Regions from separate parts of the Paenibacillus sp. FSL H7-0737 genome, predicted to be linked through region 1. Evidence: riboswitches for the same ligand, from Rfam matches in the RefSeq annotation. Region 1 holds a riboswitch; each other region holds the start of a gene.
What was found. A riboswitch is a leader RNA that binds a small molecule or an ion and turns the genes downstream of it on or off. The one in region 1 is predicted to bind cyclic di-AMP.
Positions count from the first base shown of each region.

Region 1 (3,110 bases):
ACATCCCATTCCTGAAGCCAGGGACGGGCAAGATTTTCTTTTTGTGCAAGTGATAAGGTAGTACCCTTGTCCTCTTCTTTTGCACTGGTGGATACATTGTTTGGTAATACGGTACCTGATCCTTCTGCACCTTGTGTGAAAGCGACAACTGCACCAGTATACATATTGAGGTCAACGGAGATTAGTGGCTCTTGTTCCGCTGAAGGACTAAGTGTTACACGGAAAATGTCAAAAGGATATCGTTGATCCAATTTCTTTTTTGTATAGTCCTCCAAAAGCTTCTCGCGGGACATATAACCATAAAAGGAAGAGTCCGTATCGTACAGTACATTCCACTGATCAGTTGGTGCTTTGGTGTAGTTCAGCTTTTGTTCTGCGAATGATATGGCTTTGTCGCGGGCTTCCGCCTTGCTGATGACAGTAGTATCTTCCCCGGCAGGGCTATTTAGCACCGAGGGAGCAATCTGAAACATAATAAATAGAATAAGACCGATAATGCCCGAGATGATGAGCCTCTTGGAGAGGGCACGTTGCTGTAAGGGCTGGCCAACGGGATTCATGTAACGCCTCCTTGTAAACTGACAATGTTATGTTCCATTATAGTATTAGTGCCATGATAGTTACAAAAATCATCGTATATTCTTTTTATGGGTAATAGAGATATTATAGAATAGGTAGCTGAATATATACCATGAATTTAAGGTGATTATTTCTTCATTTTTCATGAAAATCGATGCAATTGCAGGGAAAACACGGAAAAGTGATGAGAAAAGGCACTCTTAGTGGTACATCCTCTCCAAACCGCATTTTTCATATGAATCACCATTAATAGTGTCTTTGTGATTTATCGAAATAACATATATAATTTGTATGCAATTGTATATAGCCGAATTTCAGGTGAAAACGGGGGAACCATAAGAAGTAATGAAAAGATGAGTATACGCCATAGGCATTATCTTTATTCATCAGGGGTGAATTTCGTTCTAGGAACGAATAGGGCAGCCTGCACAGTCCGAATCCGTCAGCTAACCTCGTAGGCTAATTTACTGCAGGAACCAAGGGTAGCATTGGTTTTCCAGTGCTTTTTTTGTTGGAATTCTTTAAATTTTGATAAGAGGGTGAGCGTAGTGGCTTCACAGTTTCGCAGGGTTTCTGAATCAAAGTTCCTGAAGCTCTCTCCGCCTCAGATTATGGTGCTTGGTTTTGCATCGATCATTCTGATTGGAGCCTTGCTGCTAATGCTTCCCATTTCGAGTACCAGCGGGAATGCTGTTAGTTTTATTGATGCGTTGTTTACTGCAACATCGGCCACCTGTGTGACAGGACTTGTGGTGCTGGACACCGGGACGACATTCACCATTTTTGGGAAAACCGTAATTATGGTGCTTATCCAGGTTGGTGGCTTAGGGTTTATGACAATGGCGACCTTATTTGCCATGATGATGAAACGCAAAATTTCCTTGCGGGATAGACTGATCCTTCAGGAAGCAATGAACCAAGGCTCTATGGAGGGGATTGTTCGACTGATCCGGAGAGTACTTATTTATTCTTTGGTCATCGAAGGCTGTGCAGCGGTGCTTCTGTCCTTACGCTGGGCGTTTGATATGCCACTGGGCAAGGCCGTTTATTTTGGAATATTTCATGCGGTGTCTATGTTTAATAATGCTGGATTTGATATTTTCGGGGATTTCCGGAGTTTAACCGATTATGTATATGACCCGCTAGTGAACATCGTGGTGATGTTTCTGATTGTCTCTGGCGGTATTGGTTTTATTGTCATGTCGGATCTGGTGGAGTTTCGTGTCAAACGTAAATTATCTTTGCATAGCAAAGTTGTACTCTCCACCACTGCAGGGCTTATTCTTATCGGCGCTTTAGTTATTTTTATATTTGAATTTACGAATCAGCGCACACTGGGGAATTTAAATTTCGGCGGAAAAATATTATCGGCATTCTTTCAGTCGGTATCGCCCCGAACCGCTGGCGCCAATACGGTGGATATTGCCGGACTGCGGCAAGCCTCACAGTTCTTTATGGTTATTCTTATGTTTATTGGTGCATCTCCAGGATCAACAGGTGGCGGGGTCAAGACTACAACCTTTACGATTATGATTGGTGCAGTAATCGCGATGCTGCGCGGACGTGAAGATGTTGTACTGTTCCGTTACCGATTGGCGCAGGAGCGTATCTATAAAGCGTTGACGTTAACATTACTCGCTTTGCTATTGGTCCTCACGGTGTCGATGTTACTGTCCACAACAGAGGATAGTAATTTCTTAGCGATATTATTTGAGACGACCTCAGCTTTTGCCACGGTGGGACTAACCATGGGGCTGACACCTGAACTGTCTATCTTCGGCAAGATTCTGATCTGTCTGACCATGTTTGCAGGTCGGTTAGGTCCATTAACATTAGTGTATGCGCTTGGACCTAAACAGGGTAAACCATTGTATAAGCACCCAGAAGGTAAAATAATTATTGGATAGGAGTTAATCCGAAATGAAAGCACAGCAATTTGTAGTAATCGGTTTAGGCCGCTTTGGCTCAAGCCTTGCACTTGAGCTGATGGAAATGGGCTACGAGGTGCTCGGCATTGATCACCATGAGGAGCGTGTGGAGGAAATGAGCGATCACCTGACGCATGCGGTAGTGGCTGATGCTACAGATGAAGGAATTATGCGCTCGCTCGGCGTACGGAACTTTGACTGTGGGATTGTAGCGATTGGCGACAATATGGAACGAAGTATTCTGGCGGCGATTTTGTTAAAAGAGATTGGAGTCAAGCAAGTAGTAGCCAAGGCGATCTCGATCCTTCATGGTCGTGCGTTGTCCAGGCTGGGCGTGGACCGGGTTATTTTTCCGGAGCGGGATATGGGCATTCGTGTAGCACATCAGCTCGTGACACCCAATTTGCTGGATTATATTGAACTGTCCAAGGATTATAAAATCGTCGAGCTAACCGTTCCGTCTTGCATGAACGGGAAAAGCTTGTCAGATTTAAATACAAGAGCGAAATATGGCTGCAGTATTGTTGCCCTGAACCGGGAAAGTGGAATTATAGTGGCTCCAACGGCACATGATCATTTGAGTGAGGGCGACGTTATGGTACT
Region 1 is NZ_CP009279.1:5,646,425-5,649,534, reverse strand. Features, by position in the region: gene H70737_RS24655 (CPBP family intramembrane glutamic endopeptidase) at 1-560, opposite strand, end outside; cyclic di-AMP (ydaO/yuaA leader) riboswitch at 875-1,056, shown strand; gene H70737_RS24650 (TrkH family potassium uptake protein) at 1,191-2,486, shown strand; gene H70737_RS24645 (potassium channel family protein) at 2,500-3,110, shown strand, end outside.

Region 2 (3,110 bases), 1.2 Mb from region 1:
GTGAATTGATCTCGCTTTGCAGTGATCATAGGGGAACCTTCTACCGAATCCTTAAGCTAACCTCACAGGCATTGGAAGGGGTACAATTTTTTTGAAGAATTTAAGAAAAGCATGCGTCGCTGCGGCGCTAGGACTTGTGATGGCGTTCTCTATTGGTGGAGGAAGTGCCTTTGCAGATTCTAAGATGGACAGTGTTATTTCAAAGACAATTGGAGTTGCCTATAAAACCGGAGGCACTAGCACTGCCGGGTTTGACTGTTCTGGATTTACTACGTATGTATTCAAGAAGGTGGGTCTTTCTTTGCCCCGTACTTCAAAAGCTCAATATAATGTCGGAACTCCTGTAGCTAAAAGTAAATTACGTTCAGGTGACCTAGTTTTCTTTAACACATTGGGCAACGGCGTATCCCATGTCGGCATTTATGTTGGAAACGGAAAATTCGCACAATCATCATCTTCATATGGCGTGACCATCACTTCACTTAGCCAATCCTACTGGGCCAATCGCTACGTTGGTGCTAAAAGAGTAATGAGTACTTCCTCATATCAAGCTATAGCCTACGATTAATACTTCCCCACAACTATAACCTCACAATTACATTATATAGACCTGGGTTTGATTATTGACTTAATCGAATCCAGGTTTTCTTTTGCCTTATTATATTCTTTACACCTCTTGAACGGACTTTAAACACTTTTATTTGATAAAAATTTCAATAAATATAAAAATTAGTTTAATATTATCGCTTACATATGCATTTTGTCTTTAAAAAAACGAATTTTTCTGCATGATTATGTTAAAAACGATTGCCAAGCGGCACTCTGTTTGTTACAATAACTGCAGTAAGATTTTAGTAACATTTTTGTAATCATTAAGTTGTTATTTACAAAGGTTTTGTCATGTATTGATTACAAGCTATTCCTAATCAACAGTATCAGCCGAGTTTCCTAACTATTAGGAAAACGGGGGAACCAACTTTGGGTGAATTGACCTCCATTTTTAGAGGGGTCATAGGGGACCTTCAACCGAACCCTTAAGCTAACCTCGTAGGCATCCGGAAGGGGTATAAACTTTTGAAGAAGAAGCTAGCAGCAGCAGTACTTAGCTTTTCCATTATTTTCACCATCGGAGCAGGAAGCGCTTTCGCGGATTCCAAAATGGATAAAGTGATCGACAAGACCATCGGAACTAAGTACGTATCCGGCGGCATCTCCACAAATGGATTTGATTGCTCCGGATTTACAATGTATGTATTTGATAAAATTGGTATAAACCTACCACACCAATCAGGTTCCCAGTATCAAATGGGTACTGCTATCTCCCAAGATGATTTAAGATCTGGAGATCTTGTATTCTTCAATACAAGTGGTAAGGGTGTCTCCCATGTCGGTATTTATGTCGGTGAAGGCAAGTTTGCACACGCATCTTCCTCACGCGGTGTAACGATTAGCTCCCTGAGTGATAGCTACTACGTGAAACGCTACATCGGTGCTAAACGAATTATGAGCACAGATGCTTATCATTCTGTTGCTTCTGAGACAGAAGATAATGATGATGTTCAATAAGTAAATCGTACATAGGCTCTTTTCCAAGATGTTGATTCTTGGGGAGGAGCTTGTTTTTTGTCTTATTTAGTATTTACCCCTCTCAGAATTTGTAAAACAATAATCCTCATAAATTTCTGAGTCGACCATGCCTTTTTTTGTATATAATTAGTTACAAGCATAAACGCCTTCGATGTCCTTATAAGGACCATAAGTATTTTAAGCTAGAAATATAAGACATTTAAAGCTCGCCCGTGAAAGGAGGTCCTTTGACCTTATGATAAATCCTTCTGTTACTTTTCATGTAGCGCCTATGGAGACCAGTCACGCGGAAGAGATTTGCAACTGGGATTACACTGCCCCTTATAATATTTACGGCTGGATGCCGTGGGAGCAAATGCAGGCTCTTGGAATCGAGTTCGGTGACCCTCAGCTACGGAATGAGCAATATATCTCCATACTAAATGGGCAAGGGATTTTGTGTGGATTCGCGCAGTTGTTTCCAATGGAAGGTGTTGTTCGCTTGGGGATTGGTATGCGCCCTGATCTATGCGGTCAAGGTCTAGGAAAAATATTCATGGATGCAATTGTGCAAGCAGCCTTGTTTCGTTATCCTGAGCGTGAGATTGATCTAGAGGTATTGACCTGGAACCAGCGGGCGATCCGAACTTACCAAAAGTGTGGATTTACGATTACCGATACGTATGAACGCCTAACCCCCACAGGAAACAAACCTTTTTATTGCATGGTCTATGATAAATAATATTAAATTCCATATTTTTCAATGATTTGATGGCATTATCGTTCATTTTTTTGTCACAAACCCTATGATAACGCTTCACCTTGAGCTATAATGTAGGGAGCAGCTTACATAGAAGGGACGAACTGGGATGCAGAAATGGATCATGAGCGGTTTGTTTTTTGCCGCCTGTGCCTTTGCGGTAGTACTTATGTTTACACTTCCAGGTAAAGAAGAGGTAGCTGAACAGAATAAGCCGACGATGCCGGAAGTCCAATTGGATGCGGCAAAGGCCGAAGCAACCGTGAAAGCCAGCTGTATCACCTGTCACGGCGATCAGCTTCAAGGTGGAGTTGGACCCAGTCTTCAAAATGAAGGCGGTCAGCATGATGCTGAAGAAATCTACAGTATAGTCACTAAAGGACGCGGTCAAATGCCTTCCTTTAAAGAAAAGCTAGCCCCTGAGGAGATTGCAAACGTCGCCCTCTGGCTCTCAGAGAAAAAGTAACAGTAACTACTACCTAAGCAACTAAAAACGCCCGTGCCAGAAGATAGTTCACTATCTGCGCACGGGCGTTTATTTATGAGTTTGGGTGACACTAACGATTTTTCTCAAAGGCTTCATTAAATTCATGTGCCTCTCGAATATCTAGAGCTGTAATACCGTCTTCCTCATTTGATTTCAGTCGTAAAGTCACTGTCTTATAATCAATCGTAATATGTGGATGGTGATCAAAGGCTTCTGAAATGGTGGCTACTTCATCAACGAAAGCAATACCCTTCATATATTGGCTGAACATATATTTTCGCACCATGGTATTCTCTT
Region 2 is NZ_CP009279.1:120,669-123,778, reverse strand. Features, by position in the region: cyclic di-AMP (ydaO/yuaA leader) riboswitch at 1-86, shown strand, start outside; gene H70737_RS00585 (C40 family peptidase) at 140-568, shown strand; cyclic di-AMP (ydaO/yuaA leader) riboswitch at 928-1,069, shown strand; gene H70737_RS00580 (C40 family peptidase) at 1,075-1,566, shown strand; gene H70737_RS00575 (GNAT family N-acetyltransferase) at 1,823-2,308, shown strand; gene H70737_RS00570 (c-type cytochrome) at 2,436-2,792, shown strand; gene H70737_RS00565 (4a-hydroxytetrahydrobiopterin dehydratase) at 2,884-3,110, opposite strand, start outside.
Region 2: linked by a shared signal. The riboswitch ahead of H70737_RS00580 (C40 family peptidase) and the one ahead of H70737_RS24650 (TrkH family potassium uptake protein) in region 1 are both predicted to bind cyclic di-AMP.

Region 3 (3,110 bases), 1.7 Mb from region 1:
GGTTAGTAGAATGCTCTCGACCAATGGGTCCACTTTAATGGATTTCACTCAGGGTGTATTGACTGGGATTGCCATGGTGGGGATGATTGCGGGATTGTGGATGTACGGAAAGGCTCGTAAGAGTAAAGCGTAATAGTAGGGAAATAGGGAAAGGAAGCCGCGGCAGATGCCGTGGCTTTTTTATTTTTGTGTATGTATCGTAAAAGTTATTTGGAAGATAGTTGAGGGAGTTAGACAACGGATAGATTACCACTAGGCAGCAAATCCTCTTGAGCAGTCAGTTGCTCCCGCACACGCCTAAGCTGTGCTTTTAGGACAGGAACACTCTTTTGCAGAATGATGCTTATTTGAGGTAAAGATAGCTTTAGGCCATACCACATCGTTTTTATAAGCTGTTCCTCCCAAGGCAATGTCTTGGCAGACAGAAGAGACCGGCGTGCGTAATAATCGGCGCATTGTCGGATACAAGAGCGGTAAGCCTCGATAGAGAATAGCTGGCTGTCGAAGCTTTTTTGACGGAATATTTTATGAAGCTCTTTAAAAGTACGGATAGTAACCTTCTCGGCTTCTACTGATTGTTGTAACAACATGGAACTGAGCGTATAGATATCATTCGTACACTTTTGAACACACTCTGCAAATATAGTTCTACGGGGTGATTCGGAAGGTAAGGGGTCAGGCATGATAAACACGATCCTTTCAGAATGGGTTATGGGATGAACTTATAATAAAGAAAAGTAAGAAATGGATTTGTTGATAAGCTCGGCGGTATCAGGTTCTGGATAACTATGTTTTTGAAGCGCTACACTGGATGGTTTATAATATAGCCGCCCTCCTTTGGAATCTCTCCCACCAGCGACAGCTCTGTACAGACGACCTTGCTCAATGTGCCCTGCCAAGGATTTACCCTGCAGCTTGGCTTTTAAATCCTGTAAAGCACCTTGCACTAGCTCAAACTGAGTCTGATCCCACTCTGAACCATGGGTACGTACTTTATCTATCGCTTCCTCTAGCCGGCAATGGTATATCATTCTGAGAAAAGAACTCCATTTAATAAGGTCGAAGGTTTTGGTATTGGCAGAGATAAGACATGCCCCCCAGCTACTACCTCCTTTACAGGTAAGTTTCAGGATGCCATAACGGCTGTCTTGATCAGCCTCCATTCCATAGTGAATAGGCTCTGGTGAATCAAAGACGAATACTTCTATGCGAGATAGTCTTCGCTGGTCCATGACAGGTTTCTCCTCCTTAGGTTTCCAAAAGCTTAAGATTTACATGGTGAATGACGTTAGCCTTCTCTATACAGGCGAGCATTTCAGCTTCATTCTCACAGACTGCGGCATGCTCCAGCCATAGTCGGAATTTCTGTTTGCGTATAACGGATAAATGTAAGGGAAAGGTGTTGCGGGATCTCATTACGTACCAACCGACTGCAACTTCTTTCCACGGTTCCTTAAAAGCGGTGAGCCACGGAAAACGTTGGTGTGCTGACCAATCCTGCAGCTGTTGCTTTTCTCGGATATTTTTATATATTTCGTATATAATTGTTCGGTCCATACAGTATTCACAGGTAGATGGGCTGCTGAAATGGCGAAGTGATTCAATCTGCTTCTGACCAAAAGCATAGCCGACAATAGTTCTGTGATGATCCTCTTCGAACCACAACGCTCCAAAGCAAACATAATTTAGACTTATCGGCTCAAGTAGCCCTTGCTGAGTTCCCCAATAATAGTGTTTCATTCCTTTCACCCCGTCCAGCATGCTATCACCCTATAGATTCAGGTAACGCAAAAACCGCAGCAAGAGGAGGACCTCTGCTGCGGTTTTGGAATACAGGTATACACACACCTGTGCCAAAGCGTGGCGGATCAAGGGTCTCTCTCTTTACGCTTACGAGGTTAGCTGTCGGATTCGGACGGTGAGAGTCGCCCTACCTATGTGAGACTTGAACAGTCTCCTTCGGATTCACCCCAAGTAGGCCATGTGGCCTGATGGTTCCCCCGTTCCCTGCAAATGCAGGAACTCAGCGTTGAATGTATTTCGTGAAATAGATTCAACCCGAATCATACTCTTTTCAAGGTGTTTCTGTAAAAACAGAAAGTGTTCTTTTGAGCGCAATTTAAACCAAATCCTGCCTACTACGACGAAAAAGGGAACCAAATAGGTATTTATTGCGAGTTATCGGGCTTCTTCCTCGCTTAATCTCGCTTTCTTGTTTCCTTTCTTATATAGGCGATTTTTGGTGATTTCACTAATCGTGGTGAATAAAATCACATGGTATGACCGTTTTTCGCTAATGGATTGAAACTCGAGTAAACAAGAGATATAGAGAGATTGGATATCAAGTAAGCGCTATCCAATGCGAAAATAGTTTTTAATTTGCATTATTTTGGCATCAATCAGGTTTTACAATACTTCCTGCATAAGGGTATGATTACTCCTGTTTCAACAACAATCGAATATTTGATCCGCTTAATTTCCGATAAGGAAAGCGGGGGAACCAACAATCGGCAGACGATGTGAGAGTCGGAAGCCGGTTATGGGGTGAATCCTGTAGAAGATGCCAGTGAGCTCGCATCTATACAGGTAGGGCGACTCTCACCGCCCGAATCCGACAGCTAACCTCGTAAGCGTATGGAGAGAGGATGAGTGCAATGTGACCGCTAGCGAGCCACAGAGGAGAATCCTTTGTGGCTTTTTGCTGTGCTTTTTTAAGCAAAGCATTTATGGAAAACCTCACGAAGAGGTCGTTATATTCATCATTAGCGGTAGCTTTTCTTTCAAGATCAGGGTGATCAAGCTCTGATCTTACAAGCAAAGCATTTGAGGAGAATAAGAGATGACAGATCAGAATGAATATGTACTGGTATGTGCGCCAACGAAGGCAGGCGAACATTTTATTAAGCTTCTAAAATTCAGAGGCATTAAGATGGCCGGATTGACCAACAACTTGCCTGAGAAGGCCCTACTCGAAGAGATGGGGATTGAACAAGTCGTTCTAGTTGATACCCGCCATCAGAATACTTGGTTTCGCCCGCCGTTTCCGGTAGGCCGGGTATATCTGTTCGAGAGCAGCTTTACGTTATGCTGCCGTTACATTCAGATGTGCC
Region 3 is NZ_CP009279.1:586,556-589,665, forward strand. Features, by position in the region: gene H70737_RS02630 (hypothetical protein) at 1-133, shown strand, start outside; gene H70737_RS02635 (hypothetical protein) at 231-683, opposite strand; gene H70737_RS29625 (hypothetical protein) at 723-1,232, opposite strand; gene H70737_RS02645 (hypothetical protein) at 1,249-1,740, opposite strand; cyclic di-AMP (ydaO/yuaA leader) riboswitch at 1,874-2,039, opposite strand; cyclic di-AMP (ydaO/yuaA leader) riboswitch at 2,460-2,649, shown strand; gene H70737_RS02650 (hypothetical protein) at 2,840-3,110, shown strand, end outside.
Region 3: linked by a shared signal. The riboswitch ahead of H70737_RS02645 (hypothetical protein) and the one ahead of H70737_RS24650 (TrkH family potassium uptake protein) in region 1 are both predicted to bind cyclic di-AMP.

Region 4 (3,110 bases), 2.0 Mb from region 1:
TTCACTAACGGACGAATAATACTGCGATATCTAGAACGAAGTACAATCAGGCGTACACCCGGATTCCATTCCTCCCACCGTTGCTCCATTTTTTGAATGTCCTCTTCATCAAAGCCAACATACACGGCTACAACATTATCCGTTAGAGACTTGGCATAGCTGATGGAATGTAGTACAGCACGTGTTACACCCGCAACAGGAACAACAACTGTACTGCCCTTAATCAAAGGTTTATCTGTACTCGGGCATATACGAAGCTGATCTGCAGTGTTCAAATAGTGCTTGTGAATCCGGTGGAACACGAACATTACAGCAGGTAAGAAAATGAAAGCCATCCATACGCTTGAGAATTTAGTGATGATAAAAATAAGCGTAATCGTCAATGTAGTCAGCATACCGATGGTATTTACAACAAATCTTTTTTTCCATCCCGCTGGTTTTGTTTTAAACCAATGAACCATCATTCCTAGCTGTGACAATGTGAAAGGAATGAATACACCAACCGCATAAAGTGGAATCAAGCTTTCTGTATTTCCGTGGAATGCAGCTACAAGCACAGCAGACAGAACACCTAGAAAAATAATACCATTAGAGAAACCTAGACGGTCACCACGAACCATAAAAGCATGTGGCATATATTTATCTTTTGCAAACATAAATGCGAGCAGCGGGAACGCTGAGTAAGCTGTATTAGCTGCCAAGAACAAAATTACTGCTGTAATACCTTGAATGAAAAAATATAAGGTTCCGCGGCCAAAGGTCGATTCAGCGATCTGAGAAACAACCGTTGCCTTTTCATCAGGCACTATGCCGTACCAATACGCCAGTAGTGTGATACCTGTAAACATAAATCCAAGTATAACCCCCATGACCATTAAGGTCTTGGCTGCGTTCTTTTCAGCAGGTGCTTTAAAGTTTGGAATGGCATTAGATACAGCCTCTACACCCGTAAGTGCCGAACAGCCAGAACTGAAGGCTTTTAATAGTAGAAACAAACTAACATTAGAAACAGCAGAGCCAATTTCAGGGACATTCGCATGCACGCCACCTGCTGCATATTTAATAACACCGGAGATAATCAAGACTACAATCGACACCACAAACAAATACACTGGGATTGCGATGAATGAAGCTGATTCTGTAACTCCGCGAAGATTAATCAAAGTAAGTAAAATAATAACTGATACTGCAATAAGAACGGTGTGATTATGAAGACTTGGAAAAGCCGATGTGATCGCATCCGTCCCTGCCGACGCACTAACAGCTACGGTCAGAATGTAATCCACTAACAAAGACCCTCCTGCTAAGAGCCCTGTCGGAACACCAAGATTACTCTTGGCAACGATGTAAGCTCCGCCTCCCTGAGGATAAGCGTAAATCGTCTGCCGATAGGATAAAATCAGGATGGCCAGCAGGCCCAATACGGCTAATGCAATTGGCAGGGAATACCAGATGGCAGTAAACCCCGCAGCCACCAGTACAATCAAAATTTGTTCCGTTCCGTAGGCTACAGACGAGAGCGCATCAGAAGACAGGACAGCCAGTGCTTTAACCTTGGATAACTTTTCATGATCGAGTTCGTTCGACTTCATCGGACGCCCGATCAATAGTCGTTTTACCTTGCTTACCATGGTGGATACAGTTCCTTTCTTTGGGAGCTGAAACGGAATTTCCGCGCGCTGTTTTCATTGGTGGATTTCATAAATGCAGACACTAAAAATAGCATACGGAAATGATCCGCATGCTATGCATGGTCATTATCCCACCTTTGCTTACGAGGTTAGCTGGCGGATTCGGGCTGTGGTTTAGCCCTACGGTATAAGTCTAATCGACCCATTCCGATTCACCCCATTGGCACATATGCCAAGTTTGGTTCCCCCGTTTTTCCTAAGAAAATTCAGCGCATATTCAACTTCTCACAAGGTCTAATATTAGTCTACAAAGTGTATACAGTAAAGCGTTGAAAAAAATGAAAAAAGAATGAAAAAACATCCAGTAAGCGCAAATACAGCGTCTTATTGGATGCTCTCTTTCATTCTCTTCAATTATCCCTCTGGATCGTGTTTTTAATCACTTTTCACATTTTTTCGGATCCTTTAAAATTAAAAAATCAAAATCCTAAACTTTCCTCTGTATCTAACTCCATCACTTCTTCTTCCTTGCGTCCGTACCAAAGCAAAATGCTAATTAAAGCAAAAGCGATTAATGCAAGGAAAGGAATCGTAATGAATCCAAAAAAGTTCAAGTAATCCTTATTACAAGGAACACCAATTGTACAAGGAAGCACTTTACTTAACGCAGGAATCTTCTGCTCCGCATAATGATAGATCGAGATACTGCCACCAATTAAGCTTAGTGGAAGTACATATGGGATAATCCTTTTATCCCCTCGAAAGGTTGCAATTCCCAAGAGGAATAACTGAGGATACATAAAAATTCGCTGAAACCAGCAAAGCTTACAAGGTTCATATTTCAATACTTCGCTCAGATACAAGCTACCAGCAACAGCAACTAAAGAGACGAACCAGGCCAGATACAGGCAGTTACGCTTGCAAAAAGATAGGAACTTTGTCACTTTGCCTCCACAGCTTTTGCGGCGTCGTTAATTTCAGTTGAAATCGCTTCAATGTTAAATGGATCCGCAGTCATTACTCCATTGATATAAAGGGATGGTGTAGTCGTCACCCCAGCTTCACTAGCTAACTGCATACCCTTATTCAGCTCATCTGCATACGTACGATCTTTAATATCTTTACGAAGCAGTTCGTAATCGATAGCTAACTTCTCTTTCTCCGCAAGGCTTACTAAGAAATCTTCAGTCGCCCATTCTTCGCTCTCATCACCTTGCTGAGCATATACAGCATCATAGAACTTCCAGAATTCATCATGATTCTGATGGTAAACAGATAATGCAGCAAGTGAGGCAGTTTCAGAGTCTGGACCAACGAAAGCCATATTTACAAAGTAGAGCGCTGCTTTTCCCTCGTTGACAAAATCTTGAACAATTTTCGGTTTAACTGAAGTTGCAAACTGGGAACACGCTGGACATTTCAAGTCTCCAAATTCAACAATTTTAACAGGTGCATCCTCTTTACCGACTCTAGGTAGCT
Region 4 is NZ_CP009279.1:3,652,751-3,655,860, forward strand. Features, by position in the region: gene H70737_RS15725 (APC family permease) at 1-1,631, opposite strand, end outside; cyclic di-AMP (ydaO/yuaA leader) riboswitch at 1,755-1,913, opposite strand; gene H70737_RS15730 (disulfide oxidoreductase) at 2,111-2,575, opposite strand; gene H70737_RS15735 (DsbA family protein) at 2,572-3,110, opposite strand, start outside.
Region 4: linked by a shared signal. The riboswitch ahead of H70737_RS15725 (APC family permease) and the one ahead of H70737_RS24650 (TrkH family potassium uptake protein) in region 1 are both predicted to bind cyclic di-AMP.